DNA from 3 places in the Tigheibacillus halophilus genome. Region 1 is predicted to be linked to each of the others. Evidence: riboswitches for the same ligand, from Rfam matches in the RefSeq annotation. Region 1 holds a riboswitch; each other region holds the start of a gene.
What was found. A riboswitch is a leader RNA that binds a small molecule or an ion and turns the genes downstream of it on or off. The one in region 1 is predicted to bind cyclic di-GMP.
Positions count from the first base shown of each region.

Region 1 (5,167 bases):
CACGGATGATAAATAGATTGAATTTTATTGTATCAACATCGCTAATAATATATCCATCTTGGTCAAGCCCAAATCCAGATTGTAAATAAGTCACTTCGAATCTATCCTCCTTTCAGATCACAACAAATCTCCCTAGTTTAAAACTCACTCCTCTTATGTAATAATATGGCCCTATTGTTGAAAGGACGCAAATCCTTCTTAAAGAATTGCGCCTGATTGCGGAAAAGGGTATTAGTGAAATCTAAACCAAGCAAACCATTGCCCTTGTTTGTTTTTAGTTACAAAGATTTGTCTGTGTGATGCATCATATGCAGGTAAATATTGTGGAAACAGTACCTCCACAAACCAAGAATTATTAGCTATTTCCTCCCCACAATAATACTTCGCCATTGCATAATAAGCTTCTGAATGTGGTGCTTTTGGAAGATGTGCTATGGTTTCTACTTTCCACCCTTTGTAATTATCATTTTTGTAGACCTCGGGAATAATCGTATTTAGTAAATTTTTAAGCCCTTTATCTGAACTCACATGTCCCAAATTTTGTGAGTTAGGGCACTTACCATTGTTAATTAAAAATGGTACATCCCCGTTTGTTTCAGCAAATGATATTTGAGGGTATATCAAAAATCCTAACATACACAAGTAAATAATAACTCGTAGATAATTCACCTTATCACCCCTTGTATAGTTATTATTCATAAAACAAGGGATTTTTTATGCTATCTTTTAACCAACATAATGGCCTTTTTCTTGAATACATTTGTTGGACAATCGCGCTCCGATTGCGGGAATATGTAATGAATTTATTCTTTGTAGTTTCTTTTTAAAAGTCCCATAAAAATGATGTCATGCCACTTTCCATTTCGATAAAGCTGTTCTTCCAATTTTCCTTCTTCAACAAACCCATGCCTCTGATACAATTTTATTGCCCGATCATTGAAAGAAAACACACGTAGATATACCTTATGCAAATTTAACTCTTTGAAAGCGAAATCCAATAATAGCTTAAATGCCTCCCGTCCATAGCCTTTGCTCCAGTAATCCTTATCTCCTATATCAATAATACATTTTATTCAACATTTGCGCCCGGATATAGTAGATCATTAAAAAGACCTTATTGGTTAGAATAAGACTATATGCTAGAATTAACCACGCTAAAGTAAATTCAATTGAAGGAATTAATAACTATGCACATTGCTATTACTATCTGGGCTGTCGTTGCTTCATGGAAGTTTTGGAATTGGGAGCGTTTTTATCGATATCACACAACAATGTTATACATAGCAACAATGAATTTATTATATCTCTTTTTTACCGCGGGTTATCATTTATGGAAAATGGAATCCGATATTGGACTTCCTGTCCCCATCATAAATATGTTATATACATTTATTGTTTTTCCATGTACGACAATTTTATTTCTATCTCGTTATCCAGAATACTTGAAAGGACAAATTTACCATAATTTGAAATGGATTTTTATTTACATTGGTGCTGAATGGGTTGGTAGTTTGTTTAACCTGATTACTTATGAACATGGGTGGAATTTGGGGTGGTCATTGCTTTTTGTTATCATGATGTTTTTGATGTTTCGTTTACATTATAAGAGACCGCTGTTTGCTTATTTGTTGACGTTTGTATTTACTGTTTTGATAATTTATTACTTCAAAATCCCTTGGAACATTCCAGTGGAGGATCGTTTATGATACAAATCACAAAGACTGTCGATATACAAGATGTCATGAAATCACAAAGAAGCCTGTACGAGACAAATTACGCATACTGGATGGAACATGTACTATTTTCTTTCAATTGGTGGTTTCTAATTATTATCAGTATTGTACCTTGGTTTATTTGGTGGAAATTAGTTGATAAAAAAAGACTGGTGGAGATTTCTTCTGTTGGACTTCTGTCTATGGTCATTGTATTAACTCTAGATTTGATAGGTAGTAGCTTTGTTTTGTGGACGTATGGATTTAATGTAGTGCAAATGATACTTCCGCAGATCACCATTGACCTTACACTATTACCCATTATAAACATGTTTCTTTATCAATTTATTCCCAGATGGAAACCGTATATAGTTGCAACTATTTTTGTTGCATTATTTGGTACTTTTCTTGTTGAACCACTTTTCGTTTGGATGGGCATATACATTCTTCATAGTTGGAAATATGTTTATTCGCTGCCTATTTATATTGCGTTTTCTATTGGTCTGAAATGGGTTTTACAGAAAACGAAAACCTGTCAGAATAATGCCAGACAGTAACCTTAAATAAACGGAAGCCTAACTTATTCCTTTAGGTTGGGCTTTTCATATGCTCCAATCTGGATAACCTTATATCACTTTTACCCTCAATACTATATTCTACATTCAATGGGGAGTTCCTGCATGATTCAAATATTCCACTCCAATGATTATAAAAAATCGAAGGATATCGTTGCGGAATTGATGCAGAATGCTTGACCGCGAACTTTGTCGAAAGAATAGCCTTACAAAGTATAGATTTAAAGCATTATAATCAAGCTAGGTACATAAAACATTATAGGCCAATCTACTGAAAGGTCGTGACGCAAAGTCACAGGTCTAAGGCAAACGCTATGATGGCTGGGCTGCAGAATAGGAGTGAACATGCAGAAGTTAGAAGCTGAATGGATGGAGCTCATTATTACTGCGAAACAATTAGGCTGTTGAAAAAATGGAAGGTAAGGCAAAAAGAAGCATTCCTATCCGATGGAATTCGGGATAAAATCAAATATGTGTTAACGAGGGGAGATCTACGCCCTATACGATTGGCAGCACCAAACGATGGATTGAAAAGTTTCATTAAGAAACATAAGCTAAGGAAGATTACCGTGCACGGACTACGGCATACTCATGCATCAATACTTTTTGAAGCTGGTGCATCAATCAAAGAAGTGTAGGATAGATTGAGCCACAATGAAATAGAAACCACTATGAACGTTTATACACACGTCACTCAATCTGTTGCTACAAAAACAGCAAATACATTCAAAGAATACATGAAAATTAATTAAATATGGTCACGAGCCTATTTTTGAGTAGTAAAAAAGCCCTTTTCAAAAGATGGAATAAGGGCTTCAACTGTTGATATATTAACGTTTTGAGAACTGAGGGAGGTAGTAGAATCAATGGTTACGGGTGATTTTGTATGCTACTTGTATGTTACGCCTACTTATCCACAGATTTTATAAAGCAATTGAAACAAAATTAGGCATACTTTTTTTAAGGATAAGGATATTAACTCAATAGTAAAACTCCATTGACAATTACATGATAGTCATGCAATATCTATTTCATACGCCTTGCTTTTATAGTTATCCTATAAACAAAATTATATTTTTGTATGAATTCTTAGTCCCATTTTCTTTTCAAGTTTTCCTTTTCTGTTCTTTATTTGCCTCAACATTTTATTATCCGTTTTAGGCGAAACATCATCAAAGATTCTTTGTGCATTCTTTGCATATGATATGAAATTCCCATAAGGCTTACGTTCAGCCCCCATGTCTGTGTACAACTGATAAATCCTTTTTCTATAAGGTATTTTTTTTAATCCTTTTTTGTATTGTATACGTCTTGCCCTATTAATTATAATTGAAGCATTCCTATAAAACTTATAAGGACTTTTCCCTCTTATTTTCACTGTGTTACCATCAAACAAAAATCCCAAGTAATCTAAATGTGAGTTTTTTCCAGATATTAAATTAATTATAGTCTCACTGAAATATTCGTAGCTATTAGTCTTTTCATCCTGGATAACGATTTTATTCTTCTCTGCAAAATCAAATATTTGTTGTGTAATCTTATTAAATTTATCATATGAAATTTTCTTGGGTAATACTATTATAAAGTCATCCGAATATCTTCTATATAGTCCATTATACTCCTCGACTATTTTATTCATTTCTAAATCAAATTCGATTGCATACACATTTGCAAATACACCACTAAGCGCAGTCCCCTGCGGTATTCCATATTTATTCTCATTATAGTTCGTCTTTTTTTTACGCTGAAATTTTCGAAACTGATTAACACTTTTAAAATAGCTAAACTGTCCTTTTTTTCTTAAATGGTTATCCGAGCCAAGAATATTGTTTATCTCATCTTTTTCATAGTAGCCGTACTTTGTGATTGACCGAAATATGTTATACCAATCTTTTGTTAATTCATTCCCGCCAAGGACACGAATTAAATTCTTCTTTAGTATTTTATGATCAATTTTATCAAAAAATTTGGTAAAGTCCCCTACTAGAATATACGCCTCTTTATTACTAATTATTGAATTTATAACTTCTGCCGAAAAGTCAATATTTGATTTGTTTCTTTTATTATCTCTGTATGCAGTTGCACATTGATCAATTTTATGATTTTTCATCCAATTATTATATGATTTATAAAGTTCTAGGGTGTAATACTTATATATGTAATTGTCTAGATGACCTGCATACATTATATCTCTGGGCTTTTTCTTAATTGGACGATTTTCTAATTCTGGATTGGGCTCATCAGTAAATCTCTCTGTTTCATCCACATAATGAATAAAAGGTAAAAAACTATGCGTTCTAATGTTTTCACTATTACACACATAGTCTTCTACCTTTTTAAATTCAATTCGTTTATCAAAATGAAGGTATTTCTTTTTCTGGAAATTTCTTTTTATTATTTCTTCATTAAGCATTTTATCGCCTCTTTTTTTGAGCGGAAGGAACCTCAGACCTAGCCTCTGTATTAAAATGTTCCTTCTGCACACCAGCCATAATCATTACACTATTGGCCATTTCTTTTGTGTAATATGCTAAGGGGTATTATAAACTAATCTGGTACAATGTTAATAATAATTCAATTAACCATGATAGGAGTGAATATATGGAAACGTTAATTACATTCTCTCTCCGGTGGATGTTTCAATTATTAATTATTGAAATATCCTCAACGCAACATTTACAGTATTATTGCCATGTGATAATTGAAAGTTTCAAACATTGTATTCTGCTAATCTAGTATTAACAGGCAATTATATAATATCATAGACTTGGGTTTTTTTCATTAAACTACCAATACAAAATAGAAATCAATAATACCTACTTTTTCATTAGCATATCCAATAACAAAACTTAAATAACCCTTTACTTAATCAATTGCTTT
Region 1 is NZ_JBHUIZ010000010.1:27,757-32,923, forward strand. It holds gene ACFSMW_RS11160 (hypothetical protein) at 232-669, opposite strand; partial or broken gene ACFSMW_RS11165 (GNAT family N-acetyltransferase) at 804-1,070, opposite strand; gene ACFSMW_RS11170 (CBO0543 family protein) at 1,188-1,706, shown strand; gene ACFSMW_RS11175 (CBO0543 family protein) at 1,703-2,269, shown strand; cyclic di-GMP riboswitch class I at 2,539-2,621, shown strand; gene ACFSMW_RS11180 (hypothetical protein) at 2,653-2,925, shown strand; gene ACFSMW_RS11185 (reverse transcriptase domain-containing protein) at 3,357-4,700, opposite strand; gene ACFSMW_RS11190 (restriction endonuclease subunit S) at 5,149-5,167, opposite strand, start outside.

Region 2 (5,167 bases), on a different contig from region 1:
TTTTGGGGCAGAGCAAAAGCATATGCCTGCAATTAAAAGTTATGTCAAAACCTTAAAAGCAACCTTAAAGGATTATAAGGTGGGTATGTATGGCTCTTTTGATGTCATCCAAGCTGTTAAAGGCTTATGCGACTATTATTGGCAAACCTATGCTTGGAGTGGTGGCAGAATTGCTGGTTTCATCCACATGCACCAATACCAAAATGACATTGTTGTAGCTGGTGTTGCCATTGATAGAAACGATATTAAGAAAGCGCCTGGAGCGTGGAGCGAGATTGTCCAACATGTAGACAAACCTAAAACACAAACCGGTTCGAAGCAAGTAAGCAATAAAATTACTGGTGCCACATATACGGTAAAGTCTGGTGATACCTTAAGCGAGATAGCTGCAAGGTCTGGCGTTAGTGTGGCCAACCTGGTTAAGTGGAATAGGATTAAGAATAAAAATGTTATCAAGGTAGGACAAAAATTGAAGTTGAAAGCAAAGAAAGCAGCTTCAAAACCTGCTGCCAAAGCATCAACTTATATAATCAAATCGGGAGACACGCTGTCCGGTATTGCCAAAAAGTATGGAACTACTGTTAACAAGCTGGTCAGCTTAAATGGCATTAAGAATGCAAATAAGATATACGCTGGTCAAAAAATAAAAGTAACCGGATCTTCACCCAAGAAGAAAGCAACGGCTAAGAAATATCATGTGGTAAAGTCAGGAGATACAGTGTCGGGGCTGGCTGCTAAGTATGGCAGCACACAAGCACAGATAAAATCTTGGAATAAACTTTCCGACGTGAATTTGATAAAGATTGGTCAAAAATTAAGAGTGAAATAAAATAGCCCTCACATGAGTGAGGGCTCACCATTCAAAGGGCAAAAAATAAGCGAGCTAATACGTGCTTTTAGACTATTTTTTTCATGATGGATTCCATCATCATTGACTTTCCCAATATACAGTTTCTATTTTATATGTTATATTTTGATTTGTGAGAAAAAATAATGTTCCTAGAAAAACAGAAAGGAGAGCAGAAAATCTATCTATATTATTAAGAGAAGGAGTCTAAAATAATGGGAAAAAGAATTCTTTTGTTTTGTGTGGTTTTTTTGTCATGTTTTGTTACCCCTGCATTGGCATATAATTACCCCAATGGCACAGAAGCAAAACCTGGCGATATATTGGTGACAAGTGATACATCATCAAGCGGTATTTTAGGACATGCAGGGATTGTGGTGGATAAAAATAGATACCTAGAAACTAAAGGTCCAGGATATTTTCCTAAAATCTATAATTTGAAATCTTGGTTCTCAGATCGAAGCACCACTAAAGTTGTGAGAATTGGCAACGTAAAAGCAGCTAGAGATGCAGCTTCTTTTGCTAAAACATGGGATGGTGCGAAAGTTCCATATAAAATAACTAATAATTTATTAGATAACCATTACACGTATTGCTCTAAACTTGTTTGGCAAATTTATGCATTACATACACAAGGGATTTTTCCAGTAGAAGCTGCTATGGAAGGCAAACTTACAATTTGGCCACCGTATAACTTTTTAAACAGTAGAGTATATCTTTCGTCCGCGAAGCCTAAATTGGTATATAAAAAAGGTCTAATTGGTAAGGGAGATTTATAACAAGTTCTTTTAAGCTAACTTGATACAAACAAAAAATTCAGGTGATAAAATGAAAAAGACATTAGTTGCAATTTTAGCAATTATTCTCTTAGTGTTCAGTATACGGAGCGGTTATCTTCTAATTTTTTATGGTAATCCAAAAAAAATTAATGATGTAGAAAACATTATGTTAAACTATCTAAAAGAAGAAAAAGGCTATCAAGATAAAGATATCATATCAGTAAAAGGTAACTATAACTTTAAGGAACCCCATGGAGAAAAATATGGTGGCAGAGTTGTGTTGCGAACTGAAAACAAATTACAAAGCTACGAATATAAAATAAAAAAACATAAAGTTTTTGAATACGAAAAGATACCGTTTTATAGAAGAAACTAATACCCTAGAAATAAAAGTAATGCTGTTCTTTTATATTCTGTTAAAATGCTTATTCGGTTCTGCTATTGATGGAATAGAACAAGCCTTCACATCTGTGGGGGCTATCCTTCATTGTGATTGTATAACTTCTCTTTTAAAAACTCTCTTACACCCTCTTTATTCAACCCTAATTGTTTCGCAGTAATAATGAGTTCCATCCATTCAGCGTCTAACTTCTGCATGTTCACTCCTATTCTGCAGCCCAGCCATCATAGCGTGTTCCTTAGACCTGTGACTTTGAGTCACGTCCTTTCAGTCGATTTGTTTTTAATGTTTTATGTACCAGCTTGATTATAATGCTTTAGATCTATGCTTTGTAAGGATATTCTCTCGACAAGGTTCGTGGTCAAGCATCTGCATCAATTCCGCAATAACATCCTTCGCGTATTTATAATCATTGGAGTGGAATGTTTGATTCATGCAGGAATTCATCGCTAAATGTCGAATATAGTTATTGAGGATAAAAGTGATATAGGGTTATTCAATTAACGGGCTAGATTGTATAAGGGTTAGAAAGGAAAGGTCGAAAGGAAAAATGAACAGAAAAGCATTTAACATAATCGGATGGATTCTACTTTTAGTAATTGGGATTTCTTAGATTGCATTTAGTTATGCAAGTTGGTACTTGTTGTTACTTCCATTGTCTTATATATGCTTTTCAATTAGTGATGGTAGCATAAAAAAATTAAGAAAACTCACGATATCACAAGTCATTTTGATCTTATTTGCGTTGGCGGTCTCGGTGGTATTGTGTTTGGTTTAATTCAATTAGCGAATTATGTGATTAATGATAAGTTACATCTGACAGGAGTAATTAAGACATTCAGCCAAATAGTTGCTATTATTATCTCATTATTAAGTTTACTTTTGGCAGCATTGTATATAAGATATACAGTAAATTAAATACTAATAATTCGTAAACAGGGCAGATTATTGAACAGTGTTTAATGGGGAGGCGAAACCATGAAGAGTTTGCTATTGACCATTGGTATTATTGTGACCATTGGTTTTGGCGGATCATTTTTAATTCGCTTAATACGAGATTCGGCTTTTTATATTTCTTATTTCCTAGGAGGAGTTATAGGTATTATTATTTTAATCATTGGGATGTTCGCAACAGGTAAAAGAAAATCTTAAACAATCGGGAGCATTTGCTGCATATCAGTATTCAAGAATTGGGCCATTTTATGGCATAAGTAAAAGGGGAAATGAGATGAACTTAATCAAAACGAAACAATTTTTTGTGTTTTTATCGCTGTTATGTGCAATAGGCGTATTTTTAATGAGTAGTGCATTTCAAAGTATGGCATACTGGGGAAATGATTTGACTTGGTATTGGGTTGGAGTTGCTTTCACTTATTTTATTTGGTTGATGGGTATAGTTTTCATAGTCGTAGCAATTACTAGGAAAGTAAACGTGAAAGGAAATTTAATATTTGGACTGTCAATGTTGGGGATAGCGACATTTATTATATTAATTTGTGGTTTTCTTTGGACTACCTTTGTTATAATTGCAGGAATGTCTGGAATATGACCTTTTCAACTATCGGGCGCAATTGTTTAATAAAAGTAAAAAAGCCCTCACTCATGTAGGGGCTTTCACTTCTACCTTAACTCGCTACTCCAGAGAACACAATTCCGGCTATAACAAGTCCCGCAAACAAAGCAATTACAAAAAAATTAGCTGTAAAAGAATCACTTTTGTCAAGTTGGTCTTTTTCATTGATGTGTTTATCCAATTGTTTGTTTTCCTTCATTCTAATCCCTCCCCATTCCTGATTCCTGTCATTAGCCTTTTGAATCATTATCGTCATTATCTTTTTTCTCATCGCTCATTATTTGCTGTGCTGATTTTTTAAACTCTGATAATGCTTGTCCTACAGACTTGCCAATCTCCGGAAGTTTACTTGGTCCAAAGACGATTAATGCAACTACCAAGATCAAAATAAGCCCAGGTACACCAATATTTGAAAGCATGAAATTTTATCTCCTTCAATATGAGTATCTTTATTATAACGAGAGTATTACGTAATTTATTTTATCATAAAATGTTATTTATATGTAATTGTGGTCCAAGTATTATCAGTTTCCAATAGCATATATTGTTTGTTACAATTAAAAAATAAGGAATGGCAATTATTATTCTAATCTCGGTGGGTTTATTAATTGGCAGGATAAAATCACGAAATTAATTAGCCCTTGGTGCTGCGGCTGCATGCTGATATTAAAAGGTGAGGTGTCAACTTTTCTCTGTAATCTATCGAAAAATAGATTGATTGAAAACCCAACAGTGTTGTTCTCCATCTTTTTTTACAATTAAATAATTACTTTTTTTGTAAAATATGCTAATCTTATAGGTGATTAATTCTGTTAAATTAAAGGAGAATTTCTATGTTGTACAGAGCATTTAATTTCGGTCTTAAACTAAGTATTTCTGGTTTTTTTATGATCTTTTTAGCTAGGATTGTATCTGATGCTGTTCTTTCTGGTGTGGAAACGGACATTAATGATTTTTTTGGTATTTTTAGCGGAAGTGCATATATTATACCTTTTTTGTTTCTAATCATTGGATTGCCGTTTGTTGTTATTATTCCTTTGATATGGCTTTATAGATGGGCAAATAAAAAAACCTTTGATTAAGAAACGGGCGCGATTGTTGAATAAAAATAAACCGAAAAGCCCTCAGGCCTGTGGGGCTCCCCGTCCTTCTGCATCAATTTTCCAATAACATCCTTTGTATGTTTTAATATCATCGGATTAAAATATCTTACTTCTTTATGCTTAGCATTACTGAAAAACTCGTAACCCGTATATAACCTGTCCTCATCTCGAAATACATACTTCAAGTTGTTATCCTGCATAGTCTTAGTTAATTCCCTGCGCTCATCCTTGGCGGCTGTTAACATCCTGTCCAACATGTCCACATAAAGGTCGTTGATCTTCAGTGGAGCATCTTCGAAACATGCTTTATCTTCTTCAATCTGTTTGATTGCTTTCGATAAAAACAGATTCCTTTTCAGGATCTTTTCATCTTCTTCCGGAAAGTTAATCATTTGAATCCCTTTCGTATAGATCGTCTACCTTACATTGTAACAGGTCAGCGAGTTGGACAGCCTGGTCGAGTCT
Region 2 is NZ_JBHUIZ010000003.1:1,058,150-1,063,316, reverse strand. It holds gene ACFSMW_RS05960 (LysM peptidoglycan-binding domain-containing protein) at 1-829, shown strand, start outside; gene ACFSMW_RS05955 (YiiX/YebB-like N1pC/P60 family cysteine hydrolase) at 1,063-1,626, shown strand; gene ACFSMW_RS05950 (hypothetical protein) at 1,676-2,002, shown strand; gene sinI (DNA-binding anti-repressor SinI) at 2,104-2,223, opposite strand; cyclic di-GMP riboswitch class I at 2,235-2,317, opposite strand; gene ACFSMW_RS05940 (hypothetical protein) at 3,005-3,178, shown strand; gene ACFSMW_RS05935 (hypothetical protein) at 3,255-3,575, shown strand; gene ACFSMW_RS05930 (hypothetical protein) at 3,652-3,798, opposite strand; gene ACFSMW_RS05925 (twin-arginine translocase TatA/TatE family subunit) at 3,830-4,018, opposite strand; gene ACFSMW_RS05920 (hypothetical protein) at 4,433-4,681, shown strand; gene ACFSMW_RS05915 (YhjD family protein) at 4,678-5,094, opposite strand; gene ACFSMW_RS05910 (helix-turn-helix transcriptional regulator) at 5,087-5,167, opposite strand, start outside.
Region 2: linked by a shared signal. The riboswitch ahead of sinI (DNA-binding anti-repressor SinI) and the one ahead of ACFSMW_RS11180 (hypothetical protein) in region 1 are both predicted to bind cyclic di-GMP.

Region 3 (5,167 bases), on a different contig from region 1:
TTTCAGAAAGCGGGGCCGGTCTTGTTACCGGTATTTTTATTATCGGGACGTTGATTGGACGCCTGGTTATCGGGCGGTTGATCACATCCGTCGGCAACAGAAAAATGTTATATTTTGGACTGTTATTTTTTATTTTGACCTCTCTGCTATATTTCATCCATGGCGGAATCACCCTTCTAATGATCACGCGTCTATTACACGGCATAGCACTCGGGGCGGCAAGTACAGCAACCGGAACCATCGTGGCGGAAGTACTGCCCGCAGAACGAAAAGGAGAAGGCATCGGCTATTACAGCATGAGTATCACGCTTGCAACAGCAATTGGTCCCTTCATCGGTCTTTATATGAGTCAGCATACGACTTATGAAGTGATTTTCAGTTTTTGTCTGGCATTAGCAATCATCAGTTTCATCATATCCTTATTCGCTAAAATACCAGTCGTGAAAAAAACGCCTCAATCTGCAGGAAGTATGAAGTTAAAGCTTTCAGACTTTATCGAGCCAAAAGCAATGCCGATCGCACTTGTTGTCATCATCATATCGCTTGGTTATGCCAGCGTCCTTTCTTTTATTAATTTTTATGCGATTGAAATCGACCTGGTAGACGCTGCAAGTCTGTTTTTCATTGTCTATGCAGTAGCAATCCTGGTATCACGTCCTTTCACAGGACGCTTAATGGATTTAAAAGGTGCCAACATGGTTATGTATCCAGCTTTCATTCTATTTGGAGCTGGTTTACTGCTGTTAAGCTCCGTGTCAAGCAGTATTCCTTTGTTATTAGCTGGAGCACTTATGGGCTTCGGGTTCGGTAATATGCAATCTACCACCCAAGCAATCGCAGTGAAGGTGACGCCCCCACATAGAGTCGGATTAGCAACGTCAACCTACTATATTGCGCTCGATGCTGGAATTGGATTTGGACCATACTTGTTAGGATACGTCATTCCATTAACTGGATATAGCAGTTTATATATCATCATGGGAATCATGGTCCTAGCTACAACGATTCTCTATTATTTCATGCATGGCAAAAAAGAACGTTCGCTTTCTGCAGATACGAGACTTCCCGTATCGGAAAGCAAAGCAAATTAAACAGAATACACTCTTCAATAATCAAAAATGCGGCGGTGAATGTGCTCACCTGCCGCATTTTTTTAATCCTCTCTACCATTGCACGTTCACTTGCACAGCTACAAATTCTTTCCTGCCCATTTCTTCAAAAACTAACATCTCCATGGATGGCATTATTGTTGACCAACATGTTGGAGAAAATTTTTTAGCTTTATAAAACGTGGGATGATATGCATATGCAAATGCTCGACGTCCTTGAATATCCCACTGTCTTGCATGAGAGTATTGCCATTCGTTTCAATAATGCTTTTAGGGCAATTGCTACTCGTTGAGATGCAAGAATAATCTGCGGCAAAATGCTCGAATTAACTTCATAGCACTCTTGATAATATTTTTTAGGCACAACAAGGCTATGCCCTTTGTTTATCGGATACCTATCCAAAAGCAACAAACATATTCATTCTCATGAGTGATATATGCTTCTTTTTTCTTGGTTATTTCACAAAAAATACAGGGTACCATCTGTTCTGCCTTCCCCTCCATTTTATTTGAGCATTATTCAGAAATCCTTCTCCATTGTCCTTATAGCATACTAGATTAAATTTTTTTCATAGCAATTGCATTCATGGACCCGCTCAAAATTAGATTTGACCCCTTCTTCCTTATCCTCCCCTGAATAATGAGCGAAGGCTTGTATAACCTTAAGTTGCGGATCGTTTACTTTAATTGCTTTATTGATTTCCTTATCACCAGCCATAAACACTTGTAAATAGGAGTAAACTTTATCAAAACCACTTTTTACATACCATTCATTAACCCATCGATCATCCCTAGTCCATGCTTCGAGATAGTTTAAACCTATTTCTTCGGCAATCTTTTCTGCTGTCTTTAATAATCTCGTTCCGATGGCCCTTCTCCGGTAATCAGGGTGAACAGCAATATGCCAAATCATTCCGCCGAGCCCTTCACCTTTTGTGCATATTGATTTTTCAGTTTTCTCGTATTCGATATCCAGTAAGCCAACAATTTGTTCATTTTCGATTGCGACTAATTCAATTGCTGGATTCTGGTATGTCTCTTTTTTATTTAGCACATGATCAAAATAGGCAGTGTCCAAAAATGAAAGTGTTCTGCATCGAACCCAGCCGATTTCATCTTTGGAGCGGTAAGGTCTTATCTCCACTTCAAGCCCCCCAAAATCTTTGATATTCATCCTAAACATGATCACTTTATATGAAATGTTATATTGCTGTACGTCGTTCTTTGTAGGCAAATGCTTATTGCAGCGATCACGTTTATTTCCGAATGTAATTGGTTCCACTTTTAATTCAAAATCCCCCCTTGGATAATGTGAAATCCAAAGGGGGAAGCCTTACAACTCTTCATTTAAAAAATCCCTTACATTTCCCTTGGTCAAACCGAGTTCTTTCGCTGCCAATATCAACATTACCCATTCTTCATCCAGTCCCTGCATAATCACTCCTGTCTGCAGCCCAGCCATCATAGGTATAAACCCTTAGATCTGTGACTTTGCGTATCAACCTTTCAGTTGACTTGCCTTTTAGTGTTCTATAGGACTATTTTATCACCTTTTTCTGTTTTTTTGATTAAAAACCTTCGACAAAGTTTGCAATTCACTGAAGGTTTCCATTTCTCGGCGATTATTCGCCACACCTATGCTATCAAAGGTTTTAGTGGTTAATCCAGCTAGGAGCGGTCGCTCAACATTTTATCTACATGAGATCTTTATACCTCTATGCTATACTGAAAAGAAAAAAGGTTGATAAAATATATGATGCCAAAAAGGCTATCTGATAGTATCGCTGATGATATAATGTCAATGATTGCTGTAGAAAAAAGATTCCTGCCTGGTGATAAGCTGCCAAACGAGAATGAACTATCCGAGGAACTGGATATAAGCAGAACCACACTTCGGGAGGCTATTCGCATATTAGTTACGAATGGCATTTTGGAGATCAGACGGGGAAAAGGCACCTATGTAAAAGAAGACATCGATGTAAATAATATAGAATCCTTCAGTTTTTTGGCAGACGCCAAAATAAATGCGAAGGACTTGTATGAAATGCGTTTGATTTTTGAACCGGAAGCTGCGTATTATGCAACGATTCGGGCAAGTGATACTGAATTGAAGCGTATTTTAGAATATGGAAGGCGAATAGAACAAAAAATAAAGCATAACGAGGATCGGACGGAATTAGAACAAAAATTCCATCAATCCATCGTTAAAGCTACCCATAATGAATTTATGGAAAAACTGATGCCGGTCATTTATCAAGCTATTGACAAGGGAGTCATATTATCCAATAAAAAAGAAATGGCCATCAAAGACACCATTAACGATCATAGCATGATGATGGATTTTATGAAAAATCGTAATCCTGAAGGTGCAAAAAGTGCAATGAAAATCCATATTTTGCATGCCATGAAAGAGTTAGGAATTGAATAACAATTCACTTTAAGACATCTTAGCAAGCTCTAAGATGTCTTTTTTGTCATACAACACTATTGACAGCAGACAACACACTATATAAAATACATTATACAAACAAAAAAGCAAGGGTGTGCGCAGATGAGAAGAAGTGATACGATTAAAATCGGGGTTGATCGTGCTCCCCACCGCAGTCTGTTATATGCAACTGGGAAAGTAAAAGCGAAAGATTTGGGAAAACCGTTTATTGGTGTCTGTAATTCTTATATTGATATTATCCCTGGACATGTGCATTTACGTGCATTTGCAGATGTCGTAAAAGAGGCAATCATCGAGGCCGGTGGCATTCCATTTGAATTCAATACCATTGGCGTTGATGATGGCATTGCAATGGGACACATTGGTATGCGCTACTCATTACCTAGTCGTGAACTAATTGCTGACAGTGCCGAAACTGTTATAAATGCGCATTGGTTTGACGGCGTATTTTATATTCCGAATTGTGACAAGATTACTCCTGGTATGTTAATGGCCGCTGCTCGTACAAATGTACCTTCCGTCTTTGTTTCTGGAGGACCTATGGAAGCCGGTAAAAGCTCGACTGGAAAACAACTTTCGCTTACGTCGGTTTTTGAAGGTGTCGGTGCTTATAAATCAGGTAAGATGACAGAAGAAGAATTTAACAATATCGAAAATAATGCATGTCCAACATGCGGATCTTGTTCAGGCATGTTCACAGCAAATTCCATGAATTGTTTAATGGAAATGTTAGGTGTAGCCCTTCCCGGAAATGGCTCCATTGTCGCCACGAGCGAGAAGCGCCAAGAATTGATCCGCGAGGCGGCAAAACATCTCATTCGTATGGTTGAAGATGATGTTAAACCCCGCGATATCATCACGAAAGAAGCGATTGATGATGCATTTGCACTTGATATGGCGATGGGCGGGTCCACGAATACAGTGCTCCATACACTAGCAATTGCTAATGAAGCGGGTATAGATTATAACCTTGAGGATATTAACAAAATTGCTGCCCGGGTACCATACCTTGCGAAAATCATGCCTGCATCTGATATTTCCATGGATGATATCAATAAAGCTGGCGGAGTAAGTGCCATAATTAATGAGTTAACAAAGATTCCCGATGCCATTCATCCAGAACGCTTGACGATAACTGGACAGACAATGGGCGAACTTGTTAGTGGATATGAAATTACGAATGAACAAGTCATCCGCACAATAGATAATCCCTACAGTCCAGTCGGCGGGTTGTCCATTTTATACGGAAACCTAGCGCCAGAAGGTGCTGTCATTAAAGTTGGTGCTGTGGATCCTGCTATACAAGTATTCAAAGGGGAAGCAATCGTCTTTGAATCCCAAGAAGAAGCACAAGAAGCCATTGACAATGGAGCTGTAAAAGAAGGACATGTTGTCGTCATTCGTTATGAAGGGCCTAAAGGCGGTCCGGGAATGCCAGAAATGCTTGCTCCTACCTCAGCTATTATGGGTCGTGGTTTAGGCAGCACAGTGGCGCTTCTGACAGATGGGCGTTTTTCGGGAGCGTCTCGCGGTATCTCTATCGGACATATTTCTCCAGAAGCCGCGGAAGGCGGACCTATTGCTTTGATCGAAAACGGGGATATGGTGG
Region 3 is NZ_JBHUIZ010000016.1:39,752-44,918, reverse strand. It holds gene ACFSMW_RS18125 (MFS transporter) at 1-1,091, shown strand, start outside; gene ACFSMW_RS18120 (hypothetical protein) at 1,282-1,473, opposite strand; gene ACFSMW_RS18115 (GNAT family N-acetyltransferase) at 1,663-2,283, opposite strand; gene ACFSMW_RS18110 (anti-repressor SinI family protein) at 2,443-2,574, opposite strand; cyclic di-GMP riboswitch class I at 2,555-2,639, opposite strand; gene ACFSMW_RS18105 (FadR/GntR family transcriptional regulator) at 2,863-3,537, shown strand; gene ilvD (dihydroxy-acid dehydratase) at 3,661-5,167, shown strand, end outside.
Region 3: linked by a shared signal. The riboswitch ahead of ACFSMW_RS18110 (anti-repressor SinI family protein) and the one ahead of ACFSMW_RS11180 (hypothetical protein) in region 1 are both predicted to bind cyclic di-GMP.